Regions from separate parts of the Streptomyces sp. NBC_00647 genome, predicted to be linked through region 2. Evidence: riboswitches for the same ligand, from Rfam matches in the RefSeq annotation. Region 2 holds a riboswitch; the other holds the start of a gene.
What was found. A riboswitch is a leader RNA that binds a small molecule or an ion and turns the genes downstream of it on or off. The one in region 2 is predicted to bind cyclic di-AMP.

Region 1: another riboswitch for cyclic di-AMP. It lies ahead of OG788_RS36705 (peptidoglycan DD-metalloendopeptidase family protein); the one in region 2 lies ahead of OG788_RS27530 (NlpC/P60 family protein).

The regions. Positions count from the first base shown of each region.
Region 1 covers NZ_CP109040.1:8,365,194-8,372,328, forward strand. The annotation lists gene dxs (1-deoxy-D-xylulose-5-phosphate synthase) at 1-617, shown strand, start outside; gene OG788_RS36685 (aspartate aminotransferase family protein) at 614-2,014, shown strand; gene OG788_RS36690 (helix-turn-helix domain-containing protein) at 2,152-2,787, shown strand; gene OG788_RS36695 (DUF6126 family protein) at 2,817-2,933, shown strand; gene OG788_RS36700 (tyrosine-protein phosphatase) at 3,044-3,841, opposite strand; cyclic di-AMP (ydaO/yuaA leader) riboswitch at 4,719-4,876, shown strand; gene OG788_RS36705 (peptidoglycan DD-metalloendopeptidase family protein) at 4,881-5,774, shown strand; gene OG788_RS36710 (SGNH/GDSL hydrolase family protein) at 6,101-6,886, shown strand; gene OG788_RS36715 (TetR/AcrR family transcriptional regulator) at 7,106-7,135, opposite strand, start outside.
Region 2 covers NZ_CP109040.1:6,235,110-6,242,244, reverse strand. The annotation lists gene OG788_RS27540 (M23 family metallopeptidase) at 1-671, shown strand, start outside; gene pcrA (DNA helicase PcrA) at 816-3,302, opposite strand; cyclic di-AMP (ydaO/yuaA leader) riboswitch at 3,750-3,921, shown strand; gene OG788_RS27530 (NlpC/P60 family protein) at 3,929-5,089, shown strand; gene OG788_RS27525 (tellurite resistance/C4-dicarboxylate transporter family protein) at 5,231-6,211, shown strand; gene OG788_RS27520 (hypothetical protein) at 6,254-6,607, opposite strand; gene OG788_RS27515 (NlpC/P60 family protein) at 7,066-7,135, shown strand, end outside.

The DNA.
Region 1 (7,135 bases), 2.1 Mb from region 2:
CCGCGCCGCGCGACGCCGACCAGTTGAGGGCGCAGCTGCGGGAGGCGGTCGCCGTCGACGACGCGCCGACGATGATCCGCTTCCCGAAGGAGTCCGTCGGTCCCGCGATCCCCGCGGTGGACCGGGTGGGCGGGCTCGACGTCCTGCACCGCGGCGAGCGCCCCGAGGTGCTGCTCGTCGCCGTGGGAGTGATGGCCCCGGTCTGCCTCCAGGCGGCCGACCTGCTGGAGGCCCGCGGCATCGGCTGCACCGTCGTCGACCCCCGCTGGGTCAAACCCGTCGACCCGGCGCTGCCCCCGCTCGCCGCCGAGCACCGGCTCGTCGCCGTCGTCGAGGACAACAGCCGGGCGTCGGGCGTCGGCGCGGCCGTCGCGCTGGCCCTCGGGGACGCCGAGGTCGACGTGCCCGTCAGGCGGTTCGGCATCCCGGAGCAGTTCCTCGCGCACGCCAAGCGCGCCGAGGTGCTGGCCGACATCGGGCTCACGCCCGTGGAGATCGCCGGGCGGATCAGCGCCGGCCTGGCGGTCAGGGAAGCGCGGTCCAAGGCCGCCCACGAGCTGTCGAAGGCCGCCGACGTGCCGGCCGAACATGAATTGTCCAAGGAGAAGAAGGAATGACCGACCCTGCCCAGAAGGGGGAGTTCGACCTCGGCGCGCTCCTCGCCGAGCGCGGAGCCGAGCGCTACGAGCTGCACTCGAAGTACCTGAACCACCAGCTCCCGCGCATGCTGCACACCATCGGATTCGACAAGGTCTACGAGCGGGCCGAGGGCGCGCATTTCTGGGACGCCGACGGCAACGACTACCTCGACATGCTCGCCGGATTCGGGGTGATGGGCCTCGGCCGCCACCACCCCGTCGTCCGGCGGGCGCTGCACGACGTCCTCGACGCCTCGCTCGCCGACCTCACCCGCTTCGACTGCCAGCCGTTGCCGGGTCTGCTCGCGGAGCGACTCCTCACCCACAGCCCGCACCTGGACCGCGTGTTCTTCGGGAACAGCGGTACGGAGGCCGTCGAGACCGCGCTGAAATTCGCGCGGTACGCCACCGGCAGGCCGCGGATCCTGTACTGCTCGCACGCCTTCCACGGGCTGACCACCGGCTCCCTGTCCGTGAACGGCGAGGACGGCTTCCGCGACGGCTTCGCACCCCTGCTGCCCGACACCGCCGTCCCGCTCGGTGATCTCGACGCCCTGGCGAGGGAGCTGAAGAAAGGCGACGTCGCCGCGCTGATCGTGGAGCCGATCCAGGGAAAGGGCGTCCACGAGGCCCCGCCCGGATATCTGCGCGCCGCCCAGGAACTGCTGCACCGGCACAAGGCACTGCTCATCGCCGACGAGGTGCAGACCGGCCTCGGCCGGACCGGGGACTTCTACGCCTACCAGCACGAGGAGGGCGTCGAACCGGACCTGGTGTGCGTGGCCAAGGCGCTCTCCGGAGGCTATGTGCCGGTCGGCGCGACCCTCGGCAAGGACTGGATCTTCAAGAAGGTCTACTCCTCGATGGACCGGGTCCTCGTGCACTCGGCGAGCTTCGGTTCCAACGCGCAGGCGATGGCGGCGGGCCTCGCGGTGCTCTCCGTCATGGAGAACGACCAGATCGTCGCCAACGCCCGGGCCACCGGCGAACAGCTGAGGTCCCGGCTGGCCGCGCTGATCGACCGGTACGAGCTGCTCAGCGATGTGCGCGGCCGGGGCCTGATGATCGGCATCGAGTTCGGCCGGCCCAAGTCCCTCAAACTGCGCAGCCGCTGGACCATGCTGCAGGCAGCGCGCAAGGGCCTGTTCGCGCAGATGGTCGTCGTCCCGCTGCTCCAGCGGCACCACATCCTCACCCAGGTCTCGGGCGACCACCTGGAAGTGATCAAGCTGATCCCGCCGCTGGTCATCGACGAGCACGACGTCGACCGGTTCGTGGAGGCCTTCACCGCGGTGATGGAGGACGCGCACAGCGGCGGCGGGCTGATGTGGGACTTCGGGAAGACGCTGGTGAAGCAGGCGGTGGCGAACCGCTGAGACCCGCTGGGCCCGCCCTCTCCGGCGGGCCGACGGTGACACGGCGGGACTCTCCGGCGGGCCGACGGTGACACGGGTCTCTTTGCCTCTGGGACAAGAAAATTGCCCCGGAGGCAATCATCGGGCTCAATGGAGCTATGAGCCCCGATCCAGGGACGGCCGACGAGCCGTCCGACGAGCTGCACGCCGTGGCGCCCCGGCTCCGCGCGCTGCGCCGCGGCGCCTCCCTCACGCTGGAGGCCGCGGCCCGTGCCGCGGGACTCTCACCCGCCCATCTCTCCCGTCTGGAGACCGGGCAGCGCCAGCCCTCGCTGCCGATGCTGCTGACACTGGCCCGCGTCTACGGTACGACGGTCTCCGAACTGCTCGGCGAGACGGTCGCCGACCGTGACGCGATCGTGCGGGCCGCCGACATGGACCCGGCCCCGGCGGGCGGCTGGACCTACTGGCAGGCCGGCGCGGCCGGCCGCGGCATGCAGGCACTGCGCGTGCACGTCCCGTACGGCTCGCAGGGCGACATCGTGCGCGTCCACCCCGGCGAGGAGTGGCTGTATGTTCTCCAGGGGCGGCTCAGGCTTCGCCTCGGGGACACCGCGCACGTGCTCGCACCGGGGGACAGCGCCCACTTCGACTCGCTCACCCCGCACCGCATCGCGGCCGCCGAGCGCGACGGGGCCGAGCTCCTCTTCGTACACACCCTCTTGCAGAGCCCCGTCGCCGCGCTGTGCCTCGGCGCGGCGACCGGCCACCCCACCTCGGGAGAGACGTCATGACCGAACCCACAGAACCCCGCCGGCGCTCCATGGAGGAGAAGTTCCCGCGCGCCCTGTGGGTGCGGCTGATCATCTATGTCGCCGTCGGCCACCTCTTCGCGGCCTTCATCTACCTGCTCTTCACGCTGGGCGCGCAGAACCAGTAGCTCCTCGGCCGGGCGCGCCGGACAGGCCGACGCCCGGGCCGGCGAGAGGAAGCGGCGGACGCCCGGCGTCGGCGCGAGGAGCCGGTGGACGCCCCGCATCGGCGCGCGGCTCAGTCCAGCAGGCGCTCGCGCAGGCGCTCCCGCAGCTCCGGCGTCATGCCCAGGCCCTGCTCCAGATAGACGTCGACGCTGCCCCAGGTCTCCTCGATGGTCTCGAAGGCGGCCGTCAGGTACTCCGCGCGCGCGTCGAACAGGGGGCTGAGCAGCTCCATGACCTCGGGGGAGTACGCGGAGGCCGAGGAGTTGTTGCGGTGCACCTTGTAGCGGCGGTGCGCGGCGTTCGACTCCAGGTAGTCGGCCACGATCGCGTCGCGCTCGACGCCGAGGGCGAGCAGGGTGATGGCGATGGACAGTCCGGCGCGGTCCTTGCCGGCCGCGCAGTGCATCAGCGCGGGCACGCTGTCCTCGGCCATCTCGCGCAGTACCTGGGAGTGCTCGGCCGTGCGCTCCTTGATGATCCTGCGGTACGAGCCGATCATGCGGTTCGCGGCCTTGCCGTCGCCGAGGATCGCGTGCAGCTGGTCCAGGTCGCCGTCGCGGACCATCTTCCAGAACTCGCTGCCGTCGGCCGGGTCGGACAGGGGCAGATTCACGTTCCGCACGCCCGGCAGATCGACGTCCGGGCCTTCCAGCTTCTGATCCGCGGCGTTGCGGAAGTCGAAGATCGTGTGGAGCCCCAGGGAGGCGAGGAACGCGGCGTCCTCCTCCGTGGCGTGCGCGAGGTGACCGCTGCGGAACAGGTGCCCGTAGCGCACTCGTCGGCCGTCCGCGGTGGGCAGTCCGCCCACGTCGCGGAAGTTGCGCACTCCGCCGAGCTCGGGCTCGGTCGACGGGACCTGCTGCGTCACGGGGGCTCCTCCCATTCGGCCGGCGGCGTCGCCCGGCTGGACTCGGCGTCGCGCGTCGGCAGTTGTCTTCGGCTCGCGCTCTCGACGATACGACATGGGTTCCTGAGGCAATGAGTTGTCCACAGGCGGCACATCAGGGCGCGGCACCCGTGATCATGTCGGCCCCGATGGGGTCTGTCCGGCACCGCGGGAGCCGATGATCGAGATCGGCGCGGAAGCCCGGACCTGGCCTCTTCCCGGGGCGAGCGGCGGTCACGAGACCGACGTCACCGACCGTGCGGCGGTCACGCGAGATGTCAGCGACCTCGCGTCGGTCACGGCGCGCGTCACCGAGCGCGACGAGCCGACGCGTCCGCACCGGGTCCGGGGATCACGTACGGCGCCACCGCGTCGAGGTGCGGCGCCATGCGGGCCGGCCGCATGGCTCCGGACGAGCGAGCTGAGGCTCGACATAAGTGCATGAATATTGCGAAAGCTCTCAAATCGCCCTAGAGGGGGCATCGCCACCCCGCGGTGTGCGGACCGGACTCCGTGAGGGTCTGGATGTGATGGATATCCGCCGACGTCGCATGTGACTGTTCTGTCCGAAATAGCGCCTTCATTCCAACTGTCCCTGAAATAAGGCACCGTGGGACGAGTCGCGTGAGGAGCGTCATATTCGTGACGATGCGTTGCCGTCCCCATTTCTCAACCGGCCCGCATTCCCGGGCGGGTTGAGGGGCCGTAAAGATCGTCATTCCACAGAGGGTGACGGCAATTCCCGCATGGATCAAGAAAGGCGAGCGCACAGAAACCGCACATAGTTGTCGACGCGCTCTCATCTCGCTTACGTTCTGCCTCAATCCGGACGGACGCCCAATCCTGCCGCCGCCCGGAATCCGCACACTCACCCGTACACGGCAGGAGCGGGGGACCCACAGGTTCCGTGCCTGGTCCGGTCTCCGGAACAGGCTAGGGGTACAGCCGCGCAGCAGCGCGGCCGGGCATCTCCAGCCCGCACCCGACAGCTCACCTCGCAGGCGCCGGAGAGGAATTCGTCATGCCCGCCAAGGGTAAGCATCGCCGTCCGAAGTCCCTGCGTCTCACCCGCTCGATCGCCGTGGCCGGCACCGGTGGCGCCGCGCTCGCGCTGCCTCTGATGGGAGCCACGGGCGCCCACGCCGCGACCCCGGCCACCGCCGTCGCGCACCACGTCGAGAAGGCCGCGACCGCCGCTCCCGCGGCCAAGAAGGCCGCCACGACGAAGACGTACGCGGTGAAGTCCGGCGACTACCTCTCGAAGATCGCCGACGAGCAGAACGTCACCGGCGGCTGGAAGAAGATCTACTCGGACAACCGCTCGGCCATCGGCGGCGACCCGTCGCTGATCCACCCCGGTCTGAAGCTGTCGCTCGGCAAGAAGGCCGCCTCCGCCGGCGCCACCCACTCGTCCACCCGAACGAAGGCCCCTGCGGCCAAGGCCCCCGCGGCCAAGGCCGAGAAGGCGACCACGGCCACCAACGCGGCCTCCGCCAGCAGCAGTTCCGGCTACACCCTGCCCGTCGACGGCGCCACCCTCGGCACCAGCTACAAGCTGGCGGGCAGCATGTGGTCCAGCGGCTACCACACGGGTGTGGACTTCGTGGTCCCGACCGGCACCACGATCAAGTCCATCGCCGCGGGCACGGTCGTCTCCGCGGGCTGGGGCGGCGCCTACGGCAACCAGGTCGTCATCCAGCACGCCGACGGCCGGTACTCCCAGTACGCCCACATGTCGGCCCTGTCCGTCTCGGCGGGGCAGACCGTGACCGCGGGGCAGCAGATCGGCGTCTCCGGCGCCACCGGCAACGTCACCGGACCGCACCTGCACTTCGAGGTCCGCACCACGCCGGACTACGGCTCGGACGTCGACCCCGTCGCGTACCTGCGCGCGCACGGTGTCACCGTCGGCTGACGCCCAGCCCCGCTCCTGAAGCCAAGCCCTGCTCCTGACGGCAGGACTGACTCCGAAGGCCGGACCCCACGATCCCCGGGGTCCGGCCTTCGGTGTTCCCCGTACAAGGCCTGTGACCGCCGCGGCGCGAATTCGCGCGATGTTCCCCGCCCGTGGGTGCTCGCTGCTTCAACAGCCTTGATCTGAGAGCTATTCCGGAGTTGACCAATACTTGGCCAGTGGCCTTTCTCACCGCACGTCAACCCTTCCCTACGGTCGCGTAGCTCACATCCGAGGGTGAATCATGGCTCGATGTGGCAGACGATTCGAAGAGTGACAACAGATCAGTGATCGGGTCGTACGTGGCGGTGGGGGACAGCTTCACCGAGGGCGTCGGCGACCCTGGGCCCGACGGGGCCTTCGTCGGTTGGGCGGACCGGTTCGCGGTCCTTCTCGCGGACCGGCGCCCCGAGGGCGATTTCACCTACACCAATCTCGCCGTACGCGGCAAACTGCTCGACCAGATCGTCGAGACCCAGCTCCTGCGGGCCAAGGAGCTCGGCCCGGACCTGGTCTCGTTCTGCGCGGGCGGCAACGACATCATCCGGCCCGGTACCGACCCCGACGAGGTCGCGGAGCGCTTCGAGCGCGCGATCGTCGACCTCACCTCCGCCGTCGGCACCGTCATGGTGACCACCGGCTTCGACACCCGCGGCGTCCCCGTGCTCAAGCATCTGCGCGGCAAGATCGCCACCTACAACGGACATGTGCGGGCCATCGCGGACCGCTACGGCTGTCCCGTCCTCGACCTCTGGTCCCTGAAGACGATCCAGGACCGCCGCGCCTGGGACGGCGACCGCCTGCACCTCTCGCCCGAGGGCCACACGCGGGTGGCGCTCCGTGCCGGACAGGTACTCGGTCTCGACGTGCCCGCCGACCCGGACCAGCCCTGGCCGCCCCTGCCGCCGCGCGGCACGCTCGAGATGCGGCGCGACAACATCCAGTGGGCGCGCGAGTACCTGGTCCCGTGGATCGGACGGCGGCTGCGCGGGGAGTCCTCGGGCGACCACGTGGCGGCCAAGGGCGCCCTGTCACCGGACGACATCAAGATGCGCATCGAGTCGGTGGCCTGAGACGGGACCTCCGTCGCGGCGTCACAGGCGGCGAGGGTGCGGGCGGCCCGGCTCGGCCGGTAGGGCGCGGGTCGGGCACGGCGCCCGGGGCGGACCCGCGCCGACCGGTGAGGTGAGGGCGAAGGAGTGGCTCGGGACCGCGTGACGGGGCAACGGGGCTGGGCACACGGGAACCGGCGCACGGGAACGGGCGCACGGAATGGGGCACCGTGCCCAGCCCTAGCGCACTGCCGCCACCAACGCCTCGCG
Region 2 (7,135 bases):
TGATGGGGGTCGCGGGAATCGCGGCCGCCTCCGTCGGCGGGATGGGCGGGGACGACACGAAGGACACGACGGCCAGCGCCCCCGACGCGACCTCGGTGAAGCCGTCGGCCGCCAACAACAAACTGGACACCCAGCTCCAGAGTCTCTCCGCGGGCGCGGACGACTTCGCCGACCGGGCGAGCCGCACGCAGGAACGTATCGACCTCAAGGCCCAGCAGGCGACGGAGAAGAAGAAGGCGGCGGAGGCGGCGGCCCGCAAGGAGCGGCTGCGTCCGAAGTTCGCTCTTCCGGTCGCACAGCAGGGCCTCAGCGCCTACTTCGGCCAGGCCGGCGTCAACTGGATGTCCGTGCACACGGGCATCGACTTCCCCGTCTCCTACGGGACGCCGGTGATGTCCGCGACCGACGGCACCGTCCGGACGCAGTGGAACAGCGCCTACGGCAACATGATGATCGTGACCGCGATGGACGGCACCGAGACGTGGTACTGCCACCTCTCCACGTACAAAGTCCCCTCCGGCACCACCGTGAAGGCCGGTGACCAGATCGCCTTCTCCGGGAACTCCGGCAACTCGACCGGCCCGCACCTGCACTTCGAGGTCCGTCCGGCCGGCGGTTCGGCGATCGACCCGCTGCCCTGGCTGCGCAGCCACGGACTGGACCCCACGTAGCGCGTGACGCGCGACGCGTGGCGGCGACTGTCGCGACGAGAGAGCCGACGGCCGACTCCGGGACCCCCGGGCCGTCTTCGGACGGCCGAGGGTCCCCGCGATCCGGGCCTGTGATGGACCCGGTGCTGCGACCGGTCCCGTGACCTACAACTTCTCCACCGGCGCGTAGCGCAGGAGCAGCCGCTTCGGCTTGGGCTCTCCGAAGTCGACCGTCGCCTCCGCGTTCGCGCCCGTCCCCTTCACTCCGACGACCGTGCCGAGGCCGAACTGGTCGTGCGTGACCCGGTCGCCGACGGCCAGCGAGACCACCGGCTTCTCGGAGACACCGCGGCGTGTGGCGAACCCGGAGGCACCCGAGGCCGCGGACCGCGAGCGCGACGAGGACAGGGACGCGGCGACACCGGAGACCGGGCCGGCCGACACGGGCGCCATCGCTCCCGTGCGCTTCCAGTCCAGATGGGTCGCCGGGATCTCCTCCAGGAAGCGGGAGGGCGGGTTGTACGAGGGCTGCCCCCAGGCACTGCGCATCGACGACCGGGTGAGGTAGAGCCGCTCCCGCGCGCGGGTGATGCCGACGTACGCCAGGCGCCGCTCCTCCTCCAGCTCCTTGACCTGTCCGAGGGCGCGCATGTGCGGGAAGACGCCGTCCTCCATGCCGGTCAGGAAAACCACGGGGAATTCGAGGCCCTTGGCGGTGTGCAGGGTCATCAGGGTGATGACGCCGTTGCCGTCCTCCTCGTCCGGGATCTGGTCGGAGTCGGCGACGAGCGCGACCCGCTCCAGGAACGCGGAGAGCCCGCCGGTGGTCTCGCCCTCACCGGTCTCCTGCTCGAACTCCAGGGCCACGGAGGCGAGTTCCTGGAGGTTCTCGATCCGGGTCTCGTCCTGCGGGTCGGTCGAGGCCTGCAACTCGGCGAGATAGCCGGTGCGTTCGAGGACCGCCTCCAGGATGGTGGCCGGGCCCGCGCCGGACTCGACGATGGTGCGCAGGTCCTCCATGAGCGTGTTGAACCGCTTGACCGCGTTGGTGGAGCGCGCGGCCATGCCGTAGGCCTCGTCGACGCGGCGCAGCGCCTGCGGGAAGCTGATCTTCTCGCGCTGCGACAGCGCGTCGATCATCGCCTCGGCACGGTCGCCGATACCGCGCTTGGGCACGTTCAGGATGCGGCGCATCGGGACGGAGTCCTCGGGGTTGGACAGCACCCTGAGGTACGCAAGGACGTCCCGGACCTCCTTGCGCTCGTAGAAGCGGACGCCGCCGACGACCTTGTAGGGCAGGCCGACGCGGATGAAGATCTCCTCGAAGACACGGGACTGCGCGTTCGTGCGGTAGAAGACCGCGACGTCGCCGGCCTTGGCCTCGCCCGCGTCGGTGAGACGGTCTATCTCGTCGGCGACGAACTGGGCCTCGTCGTGCTCGGTGTCCGCGACGTAACCCGTGATGTTCGAGCCCGCGCCCGCGTTGGTCCACAGGTTCTTGGGGCGGCGGGACTCGTTGCGCTCGATGACCGCGTTGGCGGCGGTCAGGATCGTCTGGGTGGAGCGGTAGTTCTGCTCGAGGAGGATCGTCGTCGCGTTCGGGTAGTCCTCCTCGAACTGGAGGATGTTGCGGATGGTCGCGCCGCGGAAGGCGTAGATCGACTGGTCGGCGTCACCCACGACGCAGAGCTCGGCGGGCGCCAGGTCGAACTCGCTGGGCGGCACGTCCACGGGGTGCTCGGAGGTGCCGACGAGCTCCCGCACGAGTGCGTACTGCGCGTGGTTCGTGTCCTGGTACTCGTCGACCAGGACGTGCCGGAAGCGGCGGCGGTAGTGCTCGGCGACGTCCGGGAAGGCGCGCAGCAGATTGACCGTGGTCATGATCAGGTCGTCGAAGTCGAGCGCGTTGGCCTCGCGCAGCCGCGACTGGTACATCGCGTACGCCTGGGCGAGGGTCTTCTCGAAACCGTCGGTGGCCTGGGCGGCGAAGTCCTCTTCGTCGATCAGCTCGTTCTTCAGGTTCGAGATCTTGGCGCTGAACGACTTCGGCGGGAAACGCTTGGGGTCGAGGTCGAGATCACGGCAGACGAGTGCCATCAGACGCTTGGAGTCGGCGGCGTCGTAGATCGAGAACGACGAGGTGAATCCGAGCTGCTTGCTCTCGCGGCGCAGGATGCGGACGCAGGCGCTGTGGAAGGTCATCACCCACATCGCGTTGGCGCGCGGGCCCACGAGCGCCTCGACGCGTTCCTTCATCTCGCCCGCGGCCTTGTTCGTGAAGGTGATCGCGAGGATCTGGCCGGGGTGGACGTTGCGCTCGCCGAGCAGATGGGCGATCCGGTGGGTGAGCACACGGGTCTTGCCGGAGCCGGCGCCTGCCACGATGAGCAGCGGGGAGCCGGAGTGGACCACGGCCGCGCGCTGGTTCTCGTTCAGTCCGTCCAGCAGGGCCGCCGGGTCCACGACGGGCCTGGGCGCGCCGTCGCGGTAGTACGCGTCCCGGCTCGGCGGCGCGTCGAACTTCCCGCCGAACAGATCGTCCGGAACCGACTCCGGTCCGTGATCGTCCTCGGGCGGCGGCGGGTGCTCGTCCTCGTGGGCCGCGGAGGGCTTGAGGTCCGCCAGGAAGCTGTCATCAAAGAGGCTGCTCATCGCTCTCCGAGTCTAGGCCGCCCCACTGACAGCCCGCCGCCACCCCGGGAACTCGACCGGAAGTCGTGACGCGGTGCCGGGGCGGACGTGCTCGCGGTCATGGCGCCCGGGAGCCCGTGACCGCGCATGACCGGCCGATCACCCCAGGTGAGGGACCGGCGGGGGCGGAGTCGGCATCCGCCCGGTCTCCGAAAGCGCGACGCCGCGGCGACGGTGAGTGCTCCCGAGGGAGTGCTCCCTCGGGAGCACTCCCCCCATGACGTGCGCAGGCGGCCAATGCGCCCACATGTGAACGGATCGCCGCGAATACGTCGCTGACGGCGGGACACATGGTCAAGGTCACGAAAATGTATCGGGCATATCGCACATCAACCTTCACACGGGCCACACCCGTTGGCTAGCGTGCGGAAAGGCCACTCGACCGCAACCGGCGAACGTCGCCGGGCCGAGCGGCCTCCGCCGAGTTCGGCACGCCCACGAGGCCGCCGGAGCCGGGGACCCACCGACCTTGGGGTGAATCGGTCCAACCGCCTTGTGGGGCACGGACCGTAGGGCAACCTTCCGGAACCACCCGCCCGAACCCGACAGCTAACTCGGTAGGCGGATGACGGAAGGAGTCGCCTCTCTTGGCGTCGCACCGCAAATGGCGTCCTTCGGGTACGCGTATCGCAGGCATACGGACCCCGGCCCTCGCGACGGCCGCCCTCACCTCCGTGGCCCTGCTCTCCCAGACGGCGAACGCCGCCCCCTCGGCGAACCCCAGGCCCAGCCTCGAAGAAGTCGAGAAGAAGGTCAACGACCTCTACCACCAGGCCGAGACGGCCACCGAGAAGTACAACGCGACCCGGGAGAAGACCGCCAAGCAGAAGGAGCGCGTCGACACCCTGCTCGACGACGTCGCCGAGCGCACCGAGAAGCTCAACACCGCGCGCGAGGAGCTGGGTTCGTTCGCCGCCGCGCAGTACCGCACCGGGGCCTCGACGCCCGGCACCGCGACCCTGCTGCTCGCGGACGACCCGCAGGACTACTTCGACCAGACCCAGCTGATGAGCCGTCTGACGACCCGCCAGAAGGCGTCCGTCGACGACTACGTCGCGGAGCAGGCCGCCACCACCAAGAAGCGCGCGGAGGCCACCGAGAGCCTCCAGTCGCTGACGGCCTCGCAGAAGGCGCTCAAGACCTCCAAGGCCACGGTGCAGCGCAAGCTCACCGAGGCGCGCGGCCTGCTCTCGACGCTGAACGCCGAGGAAAAGGCGCGGCTGGCGGCGATCGAGAAGAAGAAGCAGGAGCAGGCGGCGGCCAAGGCGGCGGAGCTGGCACGGCAGCAGGCCGCCGCCGAGAAGGCCGCCCAGCAGCAGTCGTCGGGCACCACGACCGGCTCGACGACCGGCTCGACGACCGGCTCGACGGCCACCGACTCCTCGTACGCGACGAAGGCGGCCAAGGCGCTCACCTTCGCCCGCACGCAGATCGGCAAGCCGTACGTCTGGGGCGCCACCGGCCCGGACTCCTACGACTGCTCGGGCCTGACCCAGGCCGCGTGGAAGGCCGCCGGTGTCAGCCTGCCGCGCGTCACCTACGACCAGGTGAACGCCGGCACGACGGTCTCCCTCGCCGATGCCCAGCCCGGTGACCTGGTCTTCTTCTACGACGACATCAGTCACGTGGGCCTCTACATCGGCAACGGCATGATGATCCACGCGCCGAAGCCGGGGGCGTACGTCCGCGAGGAGTCGATCTACTACGACGGCACCTCGGCGATCCACAGCGTGGTGCGCCCGGCGTAGACCGGAGCAAGAGCGAGGCCTCCCGCGGGGCACGCGCGCGTGAAAGCCGAGAGGCCCCACGCGCGCGTGCCCCGCGTTTTCGTGCCCCGCACGCGCGTGCCCCCACCGGGAACGGGCCCGTGGATCCCTAGCATCGAGCGCATGCCAGATACACCGGACATGCCGGACACTCCCTCGTTCCGCGCCTGGTGGGCGGAGCGGCCGCCCGCCGCCGGCGCCGCCGTCATGGCGACCGGCATCATCTCGGTCGGGCTGCAACTGACGGGCTACGAGACCCTCTCCCGGATCATGCTGGTCCTCGCGTCCCTCGCCTGGCTCGGGCTCGCCGCGGACTTCGCCGCCCGGCTGGTACGCGACCGGGAGCGATGGACGCGGCAGGCCGGCACACCGGCCGGGCTCACCGCCGTCGCGGCGACCACCTTGCTCGGCACCCGGTTCTCCGCACTGGGGTGGCAGGGACTCGCCGAGGCCCTGCTCGCACTGTCGGGCGCGCTCTGGCCGGTGCTGCTCCTGGCGGTCGTACGGCACTGGCGGCGTCGTATGGCGGGAGGCGTGTTCCTCGCCTGTGTGGCCACACAGGGACTCTCGGTCCTCGGCTCGACGATCGCCACGGCCGTGGGCGCGGACTGGCTCGCGCATGCCGCGCTGGTGCTGTTCTGGCTGGGGATCGTGCTCTACGGGGTGTCGTTCGCGCACTTCGACCTGTGGGAGGTGAAGCGGGGCGCCGGGGACCACTGGGTGGCGGGCGGCGCACTCGGGATCTCGGCGCTGGCCGGGGCGAGACTCGTCGCCGCGCACCATGGGAGCCCGTACCTGTGGAACGACGACGACCAGGGCGTCCTGCGCGCCACGACCGGCGCGCTGCTCGCGCTCGACCTCACCTGCTACTGCGTGCTTCTCGTCACGGAGGCGGTGTGGCCGCGCCCGCGGTACGACGCATTGCGCTGGTCGACCGTCTTCCCGATGGGAATGACGGCGGTGTCGACCCTCTCGGTCGCGGCCGCCCTCGATGTGTTCTGGCTGAAGGGACCGGGCCAGGTGCTGCTGTGGTTCGCGGTGGCGGCGTGGCTCGTGGTCGCCGCGGGCGCCGCCCTCGCCGTCAGGTCCGCGGTGCGGGGGTGAGGGGGCCGGTCAGGGCCGCGGCGCCCGGGCCGAAGGGGCTGATCAGGTCCACAGGACGGCGATGAAGATGTTCGCGACGGTCAGCAGCCCCACGAGGCCGAAGAGGCCCTTGTCCACCTTCTCGTCGTCCCGCTTCACGTAGACGAGCCCGAGGATCACGATCAGCAGCGCCAGCTTCACACCGATCTTGACGTTGTTGACCGTGCTGCCGTCGGCCTGGTTCAGCCCGACCAGGGCGACGCCGGTGACCAGCATGGTCAGGGCGCCGTGCAGCATCGCGGGGACGAAGCGGGCGGTGCCCCGGCCCATCGCCTTCATCTGGGTCAGGAAGCCGCCGAGGAGCGCGGCGATGCCGATGATGTGCAGGCCGACGAAGAGATGGATGAGTACGTCCATGGGGCCGGAGCCTAATCGCACACCTTGACGCCTCTTCCCACCGGGCCACCCCTCCGTCCCGCCCCCCCGTCCCGCCCCTTCGCTCCCCTCCCTCTAGTCACCGGGCCATCCCGTGTCATCCATAACACCGGAGCCACTCCGGTTGTCCGGGATTCGTCGCATCGGTCATCACCCTGCGTGAAGGCGGCGACGGCAAGCCAGGATCTCGGTCACATAAGGTCACCAGGCGATCCAGTAGGGACAGTTCCGTACATGGCGTTACCAACGCCACACTTTCAGGTTTAACGTCCTCCCCCAGGTGACCGGCTCCCCACCGCCGCCCGGGCCAGGGGCGGCAGTCGGACACCACCGCCGAGAAGGTCCGGCGGCGGCCCCGCTCCCCCTGTGTGAGCCGCCGCCGGACGTGTCACCGCTTGACCGCCTTCGCAGGACGGTCGTACGGAAGGATGTGGGCCCTCGTGGCAGCGCACCGCAAGACCAAGCAGCGCTCGATCGGCGGAAACACGGCCCGCACAGCAGTCACCATCG